Regions from separate parts of the Paenibacillus sp. FSL H3-0310 genome, predicted to be linked through region 1. Evidence: riboswitches for the same ligand, from Rfam matches in the RefSeq annotation. Region 1 holds a riboswitch; each other region holds the start of a gene.
What was found. Region 1 has a riboswitch for cyclic di-AMP ahead of MHH63_RS02385 (TrkH family potassium uptake protein). Riboswitches for the same ligand answer to the same signal wherever they lie in the genome.
Positions count from the first base shown of each region.

Region 2: it holds a riboswitch for cyclic di-AMP, as region 1 does, so the genes downstream of both, MHH63_RS23600 (C40 family peptidase) here and MHH63_RS02385 (TrkH family potassium uptake protein) in region 1, are expected to answer to the same signal.
Region 3: it holds a riboswitch for cyclic di-AMP, as region 1 does, so the genes downstream of both, MHH63_RS16950 (KamA family radical SAM protein) here and MHH63_RS02385 (TrkH family potassium uptake protein) in region 1, are expected to answer to the same signal.
Region 4: it holds a riboswitch for cyclic di-AMP, as region 1 does, so the genes downstream of both, MHH63_RS21485 (hypothetical protein) here and MHH63_RS02385 (TrkH family potassium uptake protein) in region 1, are expected to answer to the same signal.

Region 1 covers NZ_JBBODC010000001.1:494,351-498,614, reverse strand. The annotation lists gene MHH63_RS02390 (potassium channel family protein) at 1-57, opposite strand, end outside; gene MHH63_RS02385 (TrkH family potassium uptake protein) at 71-1,429, opposite strand; cyclic di-AMP (ydaO/yuaA leader) riboswitch at 1,492-1,669, opposite strand; gene MHH63_RS02380 (CPBP family intramembrane glutamic endopeptidase) at 1,992-3,668, shown strand; gene uvrC (excinuclease ABC subunit UvrC) at 3,757-4,264, opposite strand, start outside.
Region 2 covers NZ_JBBODC010000002.1:946,471-950,734, reverse strand. The annotation lists gene MHH63_RS23620 (4a-hydroxytetrahydrobiopterin dehydratase) at 1-98, shown strand, start outside; gene MHH63_RS23615 (c-type cytochrome) at 180-536, opposite strand; gene MHH63_RS23610 (GNAT family N-acetyltransferase) at 664-1,149, opposite strand; gene MHH63_RS23605 (C40 family peptidase) at 1,339-1,830, opposite strand; cyclic di-AMP (ydaO/yuaA leader) riboswitch at 1,836-1,978, opposite strand; gene MHH63_RS23600 (C40 family peptidase) at 2,341-2,769, opposite strand; cyclic di-AMP (ydaO/yuaA leader) riboswitch at 2,827-2,965, opposite strand; gene MHH63_RS23595 (hypothetical protein) at 3,184-4,014, opposite strand; gene MHH63_RS23590 (M1 family metallopeptidase) at 4,026-4,264, opposite strand, start outside.
Region 3 covers NZ_JBBODC010000001.1:3,722,914-3,727,177, forward strand. The annotation lists gene MHH63_RS16940 (ABC transporter substrate-binding protein) at 1-263, shown strand, start outside; gene MHH63_RS16945 (AraC family transcriptional regulator) at 403-2,070, shown strand; cyclic di-AMP (ydaO/yuaA leader) riboswitch at 2,119-2,262, shown strand; gene MHH63_RS16950 (KamA family radical SAM protein) at 2,394-3,569, shown strand; gene MHH63_RS16955 (helix-turn-helix transcriptional regulator) at 3,712-4,264, shown strand, end outside.
Region 4 covers NZ_JBBODC010000002.1:462,735-466,998, forward strand. The annotation lists gene MHH63_RS21480 (hypothetical protein) at 1-417, opposite strand; cyclic di-AMP (ydaO/yuaA leader) riboswitch at 669-858, opposite strand; cyclic di-AMP (ydaO/yuaA leader) riboswitch at 1,278-1,442, shown strand; gene MHH63_RS21485 (hypothetical protein) at 1,523-2,065, shown strand; gene MHH63_RS21490 (hypothetical protein) at 2,080-2,601, shown strand; gene MHH63_RS21495 (hypothetical protein) at 2,642-3,094, shown strand; gene MHH63_RS21500 (hypothetical protein) at 3,554-3,742, opposite strand; gene MHH63_RS21505 (ABC transporter permease) at 3,777-4,264, opposite strand, start outside.

The DNA of each region.
Region 1 (4,264 bases):
CGCCAGGCTTGAACCGAAGCGACCTAAGCCGATTACTACAAATTGCTGTGCTTTCATTTCTAATTAACTCCTATCCAATAATTATTTTACCTTCCGGATACTTATACAGTGGTTTACCCTGTTTGGGACCGAGTGCATACGCTAAGGTTAGTGGACCTAGCCGACCTGCAAACATCGTCAGACAGAGTAGAATCTTACCGATCGCTGACAGTTCCGGAGTTAGCCCCATAGTCAGTCCTACCGTAGCAAAGGCGGAGGTCGTCTCAAACAAGATTGCCAAGAAATTACTGTCTTCAGTTGTGGAGAGTATCATCGACACAGAGGCGATTAACAACAAAGCCAGCAGCGTGATCGTTAATGCCTTGTAGATGCGCTCTTGAGCCAGCCGATAACGGAACAACACAACATCTTCCCGTCCACGCAGCATAGCAATTACAGCACCAATCATCATCGTAAAGGTTGTTGTCTTAATCCCCCCGCCCGTTGAGCCCGGAGAAGCACCAATAAACATAAGAATCACTATAAAAAATTGTGTAGCCTGCCGAAGTCCAGCAATATCTACTGTGTTCGCGCCAGCCGTACGGGGAGACACGGATTGAAAGAAGGCCGATAATATTTTACCGCCGAAATTCAGTGAACCCAGGGTACGAGTGTTAGTAAACTCAAATATAAAAATAACCAAAGCTCCGATCAGAATCAGCCCTGTACTGGTGGACAGGACAACTTTACTATGTAGAGACAGCCTGCGGGTTACCCGAAACTCCACCAGATCTGACATTACAATAAAACCAATCCCGCCGGAGACAATCAGAAACATCACAATAATATTCACAAGCGGATCATATACATAATCAGTTAAACTGCGAAAATCCCCAAAAATATCGAACCCCGCATTATTAAACATAGACACCGCATGAAATATGCCATAATAAATCGCTTTTCCCAACGGCATATCAAAAGCCCAGCGAATAGACAGCAGCACAGCGGCACAGCCTTCTATGACAAGAGAATATATGAGGACTCTCCGGATCAGTCGCACAATTCCTTCCATAGAGCCTTGATTCATGGCTTCCTGTAGGATTAGCCTGTCCCGCAAAGATATTTTACGCTTTAACACCAGTGAAAATAGAGTGGCCATGGTCATAAAACCTAAGCCGCCGATCTGGATCAGGATCATAATTACGGTTTTCCCAAAAATCGTGAACGAAGTTCCGGTATCCAGCACAACAAGCCCTGTAACACAGGTTGCCGACGTTGAAGTAAATAATGCATCAATAAATTCCACGGAATTCCCGCTTGTGCTTGAGATGGGCAGCATAAGCAGCAGGGCCCCTATCAGAATGATCGATGCAAAACCAAGCACCAGTATCTGCGGTGGCGAGAGCTTCAGAAACTTAAATTCAGAAATCCTGCGAAACTGTGAAGCCACTTTGCTCACCTTCTTATCAAAAATTCCAACAAAAAAAGCACTGGAAAACCAATGCTGACTTGGTTCCTGCAGTAAATTAGCCTACGAGGTTAGCTGTCGGATTCGGACTGTGCAGGCTGCCCTATTCGTTCCCAGAACGAAATTCACCCCTGATGAAAGTGCCATTTATCGTGTACACTCCACTTTTCATCACTTCTTATGGTTCCCCCGTTTTCACCAGAAATTCGGCTACTATACAATTGCATACAAATTATATACGTTATTTAGTGAATTCACAAAGACACAATTAATGCTCATTCACATGAAAAAATGCGGTTTAAAGAGACTGCATCAAAAGGAGTGCCTTTTCTCATCACTTTTCCGTGTTTTCCCTGCAATTACACCGATTCTCATCATTCGTGCAGAAATGAACACGATAAAATTCATGGTATAAATTCACATGACTATTCTATACTATCTCTATTACCCATAAAAAGAACATATAATGTTTTTTGTAACCAACCAGGCACTAATACTATAATGGAACATAACATTGTCACAGTACATAACAAGGAGGCGTTACATGAATCCCGTCGGCCAGCCCTTACAGCAACGTGCCCTCTCCAAGAGGCTCATCATCTCGGGCATTATCGGTCTTATTCTATTTATTATGTTTCAGATTTCCCCTTCACTGCTTAGTAGTCCTACAGGTGAAGATACCACCGTCATTAGCAAGGCAGAAGCCCGTGATCAAGCCATATTATTCGCAGAACAAAAGCTCAACTACACCGAAGCACCAAACGATCAATGGAATGTACTTTACCAGACGGACTCTTCCTTTTATGGTTATATGTCTCGCGAGAAGCTTGTGGAGGACTACACCAAGAAAAAATTGGATCAAAAATATCCTTTTGATGTCTTTCGTGCAACGCTTACTCCTTCAGCGGAGCAAGAGCCGCAAATCATCGTTGACCTCAATATGTATAACGGTAAGATTGTCGCTTTCTCAAAGGCTGCAAAAGTTACCTCCGAAGAGGGGTCAGGCATCGCTTCCGTTGGTGCAAAAGAGGACAAGGGAGCTGACCTCACTCTAGCGCAGAAGGAGAATCTTGCTCGTCCTTGGCTTCAGGAATGGGAAGTAAATCCTGCCAAGCTACAAATTGAATCGAATACAGGAAGCCATGGGCTAGTGTATACGGATAGTACTGTTCAGGTCGGCGAATCCTTATTGCACTATTATTTTGATTTCAGTGGAGAGCAGGTATCCAGCTTTAATGCCGGATTCACTGCACCAGCTTGGCATACCTCCTACGTACAAGGACAGACCTCTTTAGCGGAAAAGCTAACATTATTCGGTTACGGTATACCCACACTGATTTTAGGAATTCTGGCACTCGTCTACAGTATTCTTAGAAGAGAGCATACTTCCTTTAAACGTGGAGTATTCCTAAGCTCAGCCTATTTTGTAATCATGATGATCAGCACCTATAATATGCTGCCTGAATCAACGGGCGAAGGGCTAGAAGCACAGATTACCTCTGTCATTATGTTTATCATTTATGCTTTGTACAGCCTGCTGATGTCCTCCTTGCTCTACTTCTCTTTAGTGGGCGGTAATGGCCTATGGCGAAAAGAGGAAGGCATGAACCCTTGGCCCCGCGCCAAAGAGCCCGGCTATGGACAATATGTGTTGGACAGTATCCGGGCTGGATACATCTGGGCTTTCGTTCTGCTAGGGGTGCAGACGGTTATGTTCATCATATTATCGTTTACCTTGCACAATTGGTCTACTACAGACGCCACCCAATCTCCTTATAACATGAGATATGCTTGGCTTCTGCCTATCGTCGCATGGCTCGCTGGTTTATCTGAGGAAGCCATTTATCGCTTTTTCGGAATTCCTATGCTGAAAAAGGTGTTCCGGAACACTTTTATCGCTTGCTTGATCACCACGCTGGTTTGGGCGTTTGGCCATACGTTATATCCGATCTATCCCATCAGCTCCCGTCCCATTGAGCTGACTGTAATCGGGCTACTGTTCAGCTATATTTTCCTTCGTTACGGGTTTATTGCTGTCATGTTCAGCCACGTCGTGTTTGACAGCATCCTGATGGGCGCTACGCTGATCTTTATGAAGGAGAGCGTAAATGTAGGCGCGGGTATCTTCGCGATTATTATGCCGTTCATAGTCGCTTACATCGTCTATCGATTTAATCCACCACAGAAGCCTAAGCCGGTGGAGCCTTCTTCTTTGATTTAAACTAATGTGAAGACGTAATGAAATTAAAAAAGGGCATCAAAGCCGCTTTAGTCGCTGCTTTGATACCCTTTTTCTTTTGTCACCATTACTATGAGGTTGGCTCTTCATCCTTGAGCGCATCAAGAATTTGTTTTGCCAGCTTTTCTCCAATAGAAAGTGTACGGAAATCATCCACGGAGGCTTCTTTAATTTTCTTAAGCGATCCGAAATGCTTTAGCAGCGCTTTACGGCGCTTCTCACCTATACCAGGTATAGAGTCCAGCTTGGAGGTAACCATGGACTTCCCGCGCTGTTCACGGTGGAAGGTGATCGCGAACCTATGGACCTCATCCTGAATCCGCTGCAAAAGGTAAAATTCCTGACTGTCCCGGGCTAGCGCGACAGGCTCTGGCGGATCTCCAACCAAAAGCTGAGCCGTCTTATGCTTATCATCCTTAACAAGGCCGCAGACCGGAATGAATAATCCCAGCTCATTCTCCAGAATATCAATAGCAGAGGAGATTTGCCCTTTCCCTCCATCGACCACGATAAGATCCGGTATCGGAAGATTCTCCTTCAATACCCGCTCATATCGCCGCCGAATGACCTCGCGCATC
Region 2 (4,264 bases), on a different contig from region 1:
TTACCCTGCGACTTGAATCTAATGAAGAAGATGGGATTACGGCTCTAGATCTTCGAGCGGCGCATGAATTTAATGAAGCCTTTGAAAAAAATCATTAGTTTAGCCAAAATCATAAAATAAACGCCCGTGCATAGATAGTCACCTATCTCATACACGGGCGTTTTTAGTTGCTTGATGGGTTACTTTTTCTCTGAGAGCCAGAGTGCGACGTTGGCGATCTCTTCAGGGGCTAGCTTCTCCTTAAAGGAAGGCATTTGACCACGTCCTTTGGTGACGATGCTGTAGATTTCCTCAGCGTCATGCTGGCCGCCTTCATTCTGAAGACTTGGTCCAACTCCACCTTGAAGCTGATCGCCGTGACAGGTGATACAGCTGGCTTTCACGGTTGCTTCTGCCTTTGCTGCGTCCAGTTGAACTACCGGCATCGTGGGCTTATTTTCTTCCGCTACCTCTTCTTTACCCGGAAGTGTAAACATGAGTACTACCGCAAAGGCACAGGCGGCAAAAAACAAACCGCTCATGATCCATTTCTGCATCCCAATTCGTCCCTTCTATGTAAGCTGCTCCCTACATTATAGCTTATGGTGAAGCGTTATCATAGGGTTTGTGACAAAAAAATGAACGAGAATACAATCATTCTTATGAAATATCTGGTATTTAATATCATTTGTCATAGACCATGCAATAAAAAGGTTTGTCTCCTGTAGGTGTGCGGCGTTCATACGTATCTGTAATCGTAAATCCACATTTTTGATAAGTTCGAATGGCGCGTTGGTTCCAGGTCAGGACTTCTAGATCTATCTCTCGATCAGGATAACGACTCAAGGCTGTCTGGACGATGGCATCTACGAATAGTTTGCCTAAACCATGGCCGCATAGATCGGGGCGCATCCCAACTCCTAAACGGACGACTCCTTCCATCGGGAACAACTGTGCGAATCCGCACAAAACCTCTTGTTCATTTAATATGGAGATATATTGTTCCTCCCGGAGCTGCGGATCGCCAAACTCGATGCCAAGAGCCTGCATCTGCTCCCACGGCATCCAGCCATAAATATTATATGGGGGCGTATAGCTCCACTTACAAATAGCTTCTCCGTGAATTGCCTCCATAGGAACAACATGAAAAGTTACCGAGGGATTTATCATAAAGTCAACGATCTCCTTTCACGAGGACATTGCTATATTACTAATTATATACAAAATGGGGGAGGTTCGACTCAGAAACTTTATATGAGAGGAATGTTTTACAAATTATGAGAGGGGTAAATAAGTAATAAGACAAAAAAACAAGCTCTCCTCCAAGAGTTACCTTGGAAAAGAGCCTATGTACGTTACTTATTGAACATCATCATTGTCTTCCGATTCAGCAGCAACCGATTGGTAAGCGTCTGTGCTCATAATGCGCTTAGCACCAACGTAGCGTTTCACGTAGTAGCTATCACTCAGAGAGCTAATCGTAACACCGCGTGAGGTAGAAGCGTGTGCGAACTTACCTTCACCGACATAAATGCCGACATGGGAGACACCTTTGCCACTTGTATTGAAGAATACAAGATCTCCGGCTCTTATATCATCACGGGAGATTGCTGTGCCCATTTGATATTGGGAACCTGATTGGTGTGGAAGGTTAATGCCAATCTTATCAAACACATACATTGTAAATCCGGAGCAATCAAATCCGTTAGTGGATATACCGCCGGATACGTATTTAGTACCGATGGCCTTGTCAATCACTTTATCCATTTTGGAATCTGCGAAAGCGCTTCCTGCTCCGATGGTGAGGATGATGGAAAAGCTTAGTACTGCTGCTGCTAACTTCTTCTTCAAAAGTGTATACCCCTTCCAAATGCCTACGAGGTTAGCTTAAGGGTTCGGTTGAAGGTCCCCTATGACCCCTCTATATAATGGAGGTCAATTCACCCAAAGTTGGTTCCCCCGTTTTCCTAATAGTTAGGAAACTCGGCTCATACTGTTGATTAGGATTAGCTTGTAATCAATACATGACAAAACCTTTGTAAATAACAACTTAATGATTACAAAAATGTTACTAAAATCTCACTGCGCTAATTGTAACAAACAGAAAGCCGCTTGGCAATCGTTTTTAACATATTAATGCAGAAAAATTGGCATTTTTACGGTAGAAAGGCATATGTAAGCGTTAATAATGACCTAATTTTTAATATAATTGCAATTTTTATCAAATAAACGTGTTTCAATTGGGCTCTATTAGTGTAAAAATATATTATGGAAAAAAGAAAAACCCGAATTTGATTACGGGAATAATCAGATTCAGGTTCATATAGTTGTAATTATGAGGTTATAGTTGTGAGGAAGGTTTCAATCGAAGGCTACAGCTTGATAAGCTGAAGTACTCATTACTCTTTTAGCGCCAACATAACGATTGGCCCAGTAGGCCTGACTGAGTGAAGTGATGGTCACTCCACGCGAAGAGGACGATTGTGCGAATTTTCCGTTTCCAACATAAATGCCGACATGGGATACTCCATTGCCAAGTGTGTTAAAGAACACTAGATCACCAGAACGCAGATTGCTTTTGGATACAGCAGTTCCAACGCTATATTGAGCTTTTGATGTACGAGGTAAAGTAAGACCCACATTCTTGAATACATATTTTGTAAATCCAGAGCAATCAAATCCGGCAGTGCTTGTACCTCCGGTTTTATAGGCAACTCCAATAGTCTTTGAGATTACAGTGTCCATCTTAGAGTCGGCAAAGGCGCTTCCTCCACCAATAGATAATGCCATTACAAGTCCTAGCGCCGCAGCGACGCATTTTTTTCTTAAATTATGTCTTTTCAAAAGATGTACTCCTTCCAAGGCCTGCGAGGTTAGCTTAAGGGTTCGGTAGAAGATTCCCTATGATCCCTGTAAAGCGAGATCAATTCACCCAAAATATGGTTCCCCCACTTCCCGGTGCAAAGGAATTAGGCGTGTTAAGCACCAAGAGAATGACGTTTCGACAGTTACACTTACGATAAATACATTTAGTTATGTAGGAATCGTTTCAATTGATTACAAAATTGTTACTAATAGCACAGGACTTATTGTAACAGAGCTTTTATGATTTTGCAAATACTCTTAAGTTATCCGTAATGAGAAAAAGTCCCAGCTCCTGAATACAGGAATTGGGACCTTTTTATTACGTCAAATAAGGTTAATTTATTGTGGAAATGCTTTGCTACACCATAGATGATATTGTGCAGAGATTCCCCACATTTTTAAGAGCGTAGAAGGTAGTGGTGAGATTTGCCGTATTATAAGTGCCGGCAGGCCGGGACAGAACAGACCCGTCAGTCCGCACACTAGCAGTAAGAGCAAGCCTCCCGCACCAAGTACAATGGAAACACCTATAGCAGGAATCAGTGACCGCAAGCAGATGAACAGTGAGGAGAACATTCCTGTACCGCCGGTGTAACCAAACTGCATATATAGAAGAAACAGGCGCACGATAAAAATATATATAAGCCATGCCAATACGTATGGTACTAAATGAAGTAACAAAGTGTAGTTAAACAAAGAGGATAAGAACAGCCCGTACATTTTTGGAGCAAGCCAGTAAAGCGGCAGCAGGGTCAGCACCCATTCGATTAGGCTAAAGACTAAGACAGGTAGTCCATAGATCTTCATGCCGGGGAAAAAGAACAACCCGCGCTCGCCCTTTCGCTCCTGGTGCAGCTCATGCAGCAATCCTGCCCTTATGAAAGGAGAAAGCAGAAGTCGCAAGACAACAAGTCCTAGAAGCATCCATAACCAAGTGCGTATCGCAGGGTCAGTATTCAAGCTGAACTGTCCCTCGATATAATACAACAGTCTGCCCATACCGCTGCCGCCGGCGTCTTTATCTGGATAGCGCAGTAGAATTGGAATAATAGCAGATCGGATGAAACCATACATAAAGTAGCCCCAGAGCAGTCGGTAGATGAAGAGCAGAATTAAAATATAAAATTGCTCCTTCATGCTTTGCCAGCCGCGGGTTATCGATGTTCTCACAATCATTCACCTCACCAGACAAGAGTTCCGAGCACGGTTTCAAGTAGTTTAGTTACACTTAACGTCCAGCGAGAGAGCGTCTTGGGCTCTATTTCCGCCAGCCTAAAGTTGTTTAAATGTTTGCTCTCCAATAAGATGGAATGCTCAGGGTCAATCTCAGCAGAGAGAAGAGGCTTATCGCTTAACAATTGAAACGTAGTCTCTGCTCCTTCACCGTTCCAGACCCGCTGCACCGAAGAGCTGTCGGCGA
Region 3 (4,264 bases), 3.2 Mb from region 1:
TCCTTGATGAAGGTAAAGGGTTCCAGGAAGTATCCATGGAAGTCCTGAAAGAATATGCCGGAGACCGGATATTCCTCTTGACTCCAGTGGCAGAAGAAGCAAAACAATCCACAGAGAATCTATTAAAGAGCCCTATCTGGAAGAGCCTTCCTGCCGTCAAGAACGGTTATGTCTATACACAAGACATCATGAAGACTTCAAGTGATGCGACAACAAGAGAATGGCTGCTTGGCGAAATTCCACAGCTATTGAATATGAAATAACCTTCTGTGATGAAGAGTTTAACACAAGGCTGATAAAAAACTGCAAGAAGCATGTCAACAGCTGTTGATATGCTTCTTTTTTTTATATACAATGAATTCATTGATAATCATTCTCACCAAATGAACGGAGGCTGAACCCATGCTGCATACATCATCGTCCTGCCCCCCACTCCACTCTCTGCTATTTCAGCTAAACGAGGCCGAACTGATGATTCAAGCTGCCGATTCAAGCTCTATAACGCGTACAAACCAGGACTATACCCTTCTCATATTTACTGGAGGGAACGGACAATTGAACCTCGATGATCAAAGCGTGATACTAAGTACGGATAAATGTTATCTACTATCTCCTGGAATCTCCTATAGTACGGACAACCAGGAGCTGACGTTGTATTATTACCTCATCACCTTTACAGCAATCTATACAACCGAGCATCCTAAACGATATTCTGGAGAGCTGCTTTCCGGCAGACGGGAGTTAATTGTGCACCCGTTCACCAAGGTAATCCGACTAGTCGAAGACCTGCTCATGAACAGGAATAACACCGATGATGTACAACAATTTAAGCGACAATTAAAATTCCAAGAATTGCTGCTGCTACTTTTTGAGCATAATTACCCTTCCAAACACCTGCCAAGTCCTACGGAATCCGTAGAAATGACCATAACATTCATTCAGGAGCATTATACAGAGAGTATCACCGTGAAGCAGTTAGCTGAACTGGCGGGAATATCAATCTGGCAATATACACCGATCTTTCAGCAGCTTACGGGTAAAAAGCCGCTTGAATACCTGACGGATCTGCGTATTAATCATTCCAAACGATTCCTGCAGGAATCGACTGAACCACTGCGGGAAATCGCCAGACTGGTCGGCTTCTCGGATGAATACTATTTCAGCCGCCGCTTTCGGCAAAAAACCGGCGTTACACCCGGACAATATGCACATCAGCAAGGTCGTAAGCTTACCGTCAAGGATTGGACGGGTCATGAGGTGGAAATTCCTGAACGAGCGAAACGTATTGTCTATCATGGCGAGACACTTGGCGACCTTCTCGCGTTAGGTGTAAAGCCTATCGGTGGAGATGAAGCGTTCGCCCGGAACAGCGTCTATAAACATCGGCTTAAGAAGCTCGCCAACGTCGGGTTTCCACTGGACCCGCAGTTAACCGCTTCCCTAAACCCAGATTTGATCATTTTGGCAAATAGTGATGAAAGAGCCTACAGAGCAGTTTCTGGTATCGCTCCGACACTCACCTTTGATTCATTTGCGCCTCTCGACAACCGAATGCGGACATTAGGCAGTTGGCTAGGTAAACAGCGCGAAGCCGAAGCATGGCTGGAGTCATTCACAATCAAAAACGCTGCCATGTGGCAGCAGCTTTACTCGACAACTCTCCAAGTTGGAGAAACCGCCTCTGCTTTGGTCTATGATCATGGAGATCATCTATATGCTATGGGAATGTCCGGATTCTCCACTGCGCTTTATGCCCCATTTGGTTTACAACCGACCGAAGAGATCCAAGCCATATTGGACGAAGAGTTAGGGTTCGCCGAAGTTGATCCAATACGACTGCCTGCCTACGCCGGAGATCATATCTTCATGTTCATTCCGGAACGCAAAGACTCGCGAGCTGCGATGGAACGATTACTAGACAGCTCACTTTGGAACACTCTCCCGGCAGTACGTCAGGGACATGTTTATCTGCTCGACGGAAGCAAATGGAACTCTAGTGATGCGTTAACCCGGGAGAAGCTGCTAACGCTGTTGCCTAAACTACTCGGCGGAAGTAGCGCTAGCAATTGAGGGTGAATCTAGGATTCTCTTTTGACTTTTCAAAACTTCATAGGGTATACTTTATCTACGCTTAATTTCCAACTTTTACAGTTGAAAAGCGGGGGAACCAGTTAATTGGGGCGAATCATTGAGCATTAGAATGTAGGGTACCATCTTACCCGAGTCCGTCAGCTAACCTCGTCAGCAGTGGATGGGTCTGCTTTTCATGTTATTTACATAACCAGAGACCCTTGCTAAGGGTCTCTTTTTGTGCTTTTTTGGACCCTGCTGGCAGTAGATTGGCCTTTGACACTAAGGCTCCCTCATTTCTCACACTACGAGACAAAGGAGAGATGTACGTGCAAAAGGTAAAGTACTTCACGGATATTAACAAAATAGCTATGTTGTCTGAGCTGGAAAAAGAGAATCTGAAAGAAATTACAGACAAATTTGTTTTTCGTGTAAATGACTACTATCTGTCTTTGATTAACTGGGATGATCCAGATGATCCCATCCGTAAGCTGGTTATTCCTAACGAAGGTGAACTGCTGGAGTATGGGCGCTGGGACGCCTCCGATGAGGACACGAATTATGTGGTACCTGGTTGTCAGCACAAGTATAGAACCACTGCACTACTGATTGTATCCGAGGTCTGCGGGGCTTATTGCCGCTACTGTTTCCGTAAGCGTCTGTTTCGAAATGACGTGAAAGAGGCGATGGCTGATGTCTCTCCGGGCTTGGAGTATATCGCAAAGAATCCGGAGATTAACAACGTACTTCTTACGGGCGGGGACAGTTTAATTCTCTCCACACCGAAGCTAAGATCCATTATTGAAAATCTAAGAAGCATTGAGCATGTTAAAATCATTAGACTAGGTTCGAAGATACCCGTATTTAATCCGATGCGGATCTCTGAAGACGAAGAGCTGCTGGAGCTGATTCGTACTTACTCTACCGAAGACAAACGAATCTATGTTATGGCGCACATCAATCATCCTCGTGAAATCACACCTGAAGCCAAAAAAGCATTTAAAGCTCTCCACAACGCAGGGGCAATTGTCGTAAATCAGACTCCCATCCTCAAAGGCATCAACGATGATCCCGTTATTTTAGGGGAACTATTGGACCGGCTTTCATGGGCTGGCGTTACACCCTACTATTTCTTTGTGAACCGGCCCGTTGCCGGAAACCGGGATTTCGTATTACCGCTCGAGCAAGTCTATCAAATTGTAGAAGAAGCCAAAGCCAGAACCTCAGGACTTGGCAAAAGAGTACGCTTATCCATGAGCCACACCTCAGGAAAAATAGAAATTCTCGCCATTGATAACGGGAAAGCCTATCTCAAATACCATCAATCCAGAGATCAGGAGTACGGAAAATTTATGATTCTAGATTGTCCAAAGGACGCCGAATGGTTCGATGACCTGCCTGGGAATGAGCAATATTGGACCCCACCTGTGAAAAAAAACGATGCTATTATTTCTGTTAATGATTTATCAGGCGAGCCTGCGGATTTAATCTGTAAATAGATTAATCAGCTCTGTCAGACTCTGTCATAGGATATTTCTTCATCACCAACAACAAAACTCCTCCCTCCCAAAATTAGCCCGAAAAAATCTATGATATAATCACGCTGTAACACGAAATGGACTAATGGGTGGGAATACACATATGAAATTGGAACGATTGATTTCTATGATCTACAAGCTATTGAACCATGAAGTTTTATCTGCCTCCAAGCTGGCTGAAGAGTTTCAGGTTTCCCAGCGAACAATCTATAGGGATATTGATGTGATTTGTGCCGCTGGTATCCCGGTCGTATCGTATCAGGGAACTAAAGGTGGATATGGCATCATGGACGGATATAAAATGGATAAAAGCCTGCTCCGTTCCTATGATGTCACTTCTCTGATTACTGTACTTAACAGTCTCTCTTCCGTGTTTGAAGATGAGCATGCGCAAGGAACCATTGAACGGCTGCAAACGATTGGAACGGAGCCACAGACCTCTAGTCTCGCGGTGGATCTTGAAACCCGGCGTACGGATCCTGACGCACTACCTCTTTTACGTGCGGCTATAGCAGAACGAAATGTTGTCCGTTTTGATTACATCAGTGTAAAAAATGAACGTACAACCCGTGAAATGGAACCAGTAAAGCTTCATTTTAAATATAGCAACTGGTACATCTATGGTTATTGCCGGGCACGGCAGGATTATCGGGAGT
Region 4 (4,264 bases), on a different contig from region 1:
TTATCCTTGATGAGGTGATCTATCGATTAGAAAATCAGCATCACCACTATGGGAATAGATTACATAGCTCGCACCAAGTCTTTTATAGACCAATCTAGGATTTATTGAACTTGTAATCACAAAAATCGGCTGTGTCGTCCAGGTACGGCACATCTGAATATAGCGGCAGCAAAGCGGAAAGCTGCTCTCAAACAGATATACCCTGCCTACCGGGAACGATGGGCGAAACCAAGTGCTCTGATGACGGGTATCCACTAGAATAACCTGCTCAATCCCGAGCTCCTCAAGTAAAGCTTTCTCAGCCACATTGTTGGTTAATCCCGCCATCTTAATACCCCTGAACTTCAGAAGTTTAATGAAATGTTCTCCCGCCTTTGTAGGCGCACATACAAGCACATATTCATTCTGATCCGTCATCTTTTTTTCTCCTCCTGCTCATTTACAACAAGGAGGCAACGAAAATCTCCGAAAGGATGTTGACCTATCGTCATTTTCGGGCACAACCTAAAGCTCGGTTGTGTCACGTCATTAGACGCTGCCTTACAAATACCGCTAATGATGAATTTAGCGACCTCTTAGGGGAGGCCTCCATAAATGCTTTGCTTCTAAGAGCACAGCAAAAAGCCACAAAGGATCTCCTCTGTGGCTCGCTAGCGGTCACATTGCACTCATCCTCTCTCCATACGCTTACGAGGTTAGCTGTCGGATTCGGGCGGTGAGAGTCGCCCTACCTGTATAGATGCGAGCTCACTCACACCCTCTACAGGATTCACCCCATAATCGGCTTCCGACTCTCACATCGGCTGCCGATTGTTGGTTCCCCCGCTTTCCTTACCGGAAATTAAGCGGATCAAATATTCGATTGTCGTTGAAACAGGAGTAATCATACTCTTATGCACGAAGACTTGTAAAACCTGAATGATGCCAAAATAATGCAAATTAAAAACTATTTTCCCATTAGATAGCGCTTACTTGATATCTAATCTCTCTATATCTCTTGTTTACTCGAGTTTGGAGCGTTTAATCGCTATCTATAATACATGTGATTTTATTCACCTTTTTAGAGCGAAAATACTGCAAATTCCCATTATAGGTAGAAACGCAAGAAGCTGAGGCTGAGCGAGAAAGAGGCGCGATAACACGCCATAAATACCTATTTACCTCGTTTTTCAGTCGTAGTCGGCAGGATATGGTTAAAATTGCTCTAAAAGAACATTTTCCGTTTTTTACAGAAAATCTTGAAAAGAGTATGATTCGGGTTGAATCTAATTCATGAAAAACAATCAACGCTGAGTTCCTGCATTCGCAGGGAACGGGGGAACCATCAGGCCACCTGGCCTACTTGGGGTGAATCCAAAGGAGACTGCATAAGTCTCAATAGGTAGGGCGACTCTCACCGTCCGAATCCGACAGCTAACCTCGTAAGCGTAAAGAGAGAGACCCTTGATCCGCCACGCTTTGGCCCAGGTATATCTGCCTGTAATCCAAAACCGCAGCAGAGGTCCTCCTCTTGCTGCGGTTTTTGCGTTACCTGAGCTTATTAGGTGATAGCACGCTGGATGGGGTGAATGTTTTGAAGCACTATTATTTAGGGATACATCAAGGGCTGCTTGAGCCGATAAGTCTAAATTACGTTTGTTTCGGGGCCTTGTGGTTCGAAGAACATAATCACAGGTACATTGTAGGCTATGCATTTGGCCAGAACCAGATCCAAGCCCTTCGCCAGTTCAGCACACCTTCTTCTTGTAAAGACTGTTTAGACTCTAAGATTGTATATGAGATATATAAAAAAATTCGAGAACAACAGCAGCAGCAGGATTGGTCATCACACCAAAAGCTCCCGTGGTTTACAGCCTTCAAGGAGCCTTGGAAAGATGTAAGCGCCGGTTGGTATGTCTTGAGATCCCGCAGCACCTTTCCCTTACATCTATCTGTTATACGAAAAGAGAAGTTCCGACTATGGCTAGAGCATACCGCAGTCTGTGAGAATAAAATGGAAATGCTCGCTTGTGTAGAAAGGGCTAGTGTCACTCATCATGTAGACTTAAAGCTTTTGGAAATCTAAGGAGGAACCCTACTATGGACCAGCGCAGACTATCCCGCATTGAAGTATTTGTATTGGATGAACCCGAGCCTATTCACTATGGAATGGAAGGAGCTGAAGGCTGCCGTTATGGTATTCTGAAGCTCACCTGTAAGGGAGGCTGCAGTTGGGGGGCTTGTCTGATCTCTGCCAACACCAAAAATTTCGATCTCATTAAATGGAGTTCTTTTTTACGGGCCATCTGTCATTGCCGTCTTGAAGAAGCGCTGGACAAGGTCCGCCGCGAAGGTTCAGATTGGGAGCAGGTTAAGCTTGAGCTAGTTCAGGGTGCTTTGCAGGATTTAAAGGCCAAGCTCCAGGGTAAATCCTTGGCAGGGCATATTCAGCAAGGGCGTCTGTACAGTGTTGCAGCAGGGGGGAGCAATTCCAGAAGTGAACGGCTCTACTACAAGCCTTCAAAAGCTTTATCCACTGCCTCCCAGCAGAAACACAGTTGCCCGGAACCAGACACCGCCGATCTCATCAATAAATCCATCTCTTACTTTTCTATATTATAGATTCAAGCAAATCTCTCAATCTGAAAGGATCGTGTTCACCATGCCTGACCCCTTACCTCCCGAGTCCACCTACAGTACTAAATTTGCAGAGTGTGTTCAAAAGTATACTAATGAAGTCTACGTACTTAGTTCCATGTTGTTAGAACAATCTAATGAGGCAGACAAGATTACTATCCGCACCTTCACAGAGCTTCATAAAATATATCGTCAGGATGATTTTGATCCTCAGTTATTCTCTATCCACGCTTACCGCACTTGTATTCACCAGTGTGCTGATTCTTTTGCCCGGCGCTCCCTTCTATCGGCTAAGGCATTACCTTGGGAGGAACAGCTTGTGAAGGTCATGTGGTACGGCCTAAAGCTGCCTCTTTCTCAAATAAGCATTATTCTGCAAAAAAGTGTTCCCGCACTGAAAACACAGCTTAGAGCTCTACGGGAGCAGATGACCACCCAAACGGATATACTAACGAGCGCAAATCTTTCTATAATTTAGTCACTGACTAGAATTCAGACAATCTTTAAGCGCATGAAGCATCTAACGGACTCAGGAGCCTTTAATTGAAGCTTTTCCACAAATATGGCCGGCGTTCGGACTCCAGTAGAAATCCCGAGCGATGAACGTCTTGGATCGTCTTAAAGCAAGCCCTAATCATCTTCCACCAAGGCTTACGGACCCAGATGACGTTACTTACACGTTTATCGCCTTTTGAGCATAGTATCGGACTCCAGTGCAACTATTTGGTTAAAAGAGCTACTAATTCACCATTTTTCATGCCAATAGCAACTATAGTGTCCGATATCTTGCTAAATCTCGATGATTGCTGCATTTAAGTGCTGCTGGGTCCGTTAGCTATATCAGCTCGTATACAAAGAGATTGCCAACTCAAAAACGGGGATATCCCAGCAACCATAAACGGCTGTTAGGATACCCCCGAAAACTCAGTGCCTACTATTACGCTTTACTCTTACGCGCCTTACCGTACATCCACAATCCCGCCAACATCCCCACTATAGCAACACCAGTCAATACGCCTTGAACGAAATCCATAAAAGTGGAGCCATCCGGAAGCATTCTACTAACCGTAGCCAGCGATACCGAACTCATTAAAAGCATAATGGTATATTGTTCGCTTGTAGACATCATTAACACTCCTTAAAAGTTATATGAGGTCTTCTTAGATCTTGTAAGCTTTCATTGCTTTTCTGATTTCTTTAATACTTGGGCGTTTGCCGTACATCAGTACGCCGGTACGATAGATCTTGGCTGCCAGCCATCCGAAGATGAAGGTAGTCACAAGCAGGATCAGAAGCGATACAATGACTTGCCAGATCGCCACCTCGCCGACACCAATTCGGAGCAGCATCGTCAATGGTGAGGTGAAAGGCACATAACTCGCTATCTTAACCACTAGAGTATCTGCATTGGAGATACTGAACAGTGGAACATAGAACGCTACGAAGCCTAACATCATGATTGGCATTACCGCCTGACCGAGATCCTCCGTACGGCTGACAATCGAACCTACAGCCGCATACATCAAGGCATAGAGGAAGTAACCTAATACGTACAAGACAAATCCATAGAGCAGCAAGTTAATATTGAGCTGGCCTAAATCGAGATCAAAATCAGCCAATACAGTCGCATTATGTGGGAGCGTCAAAT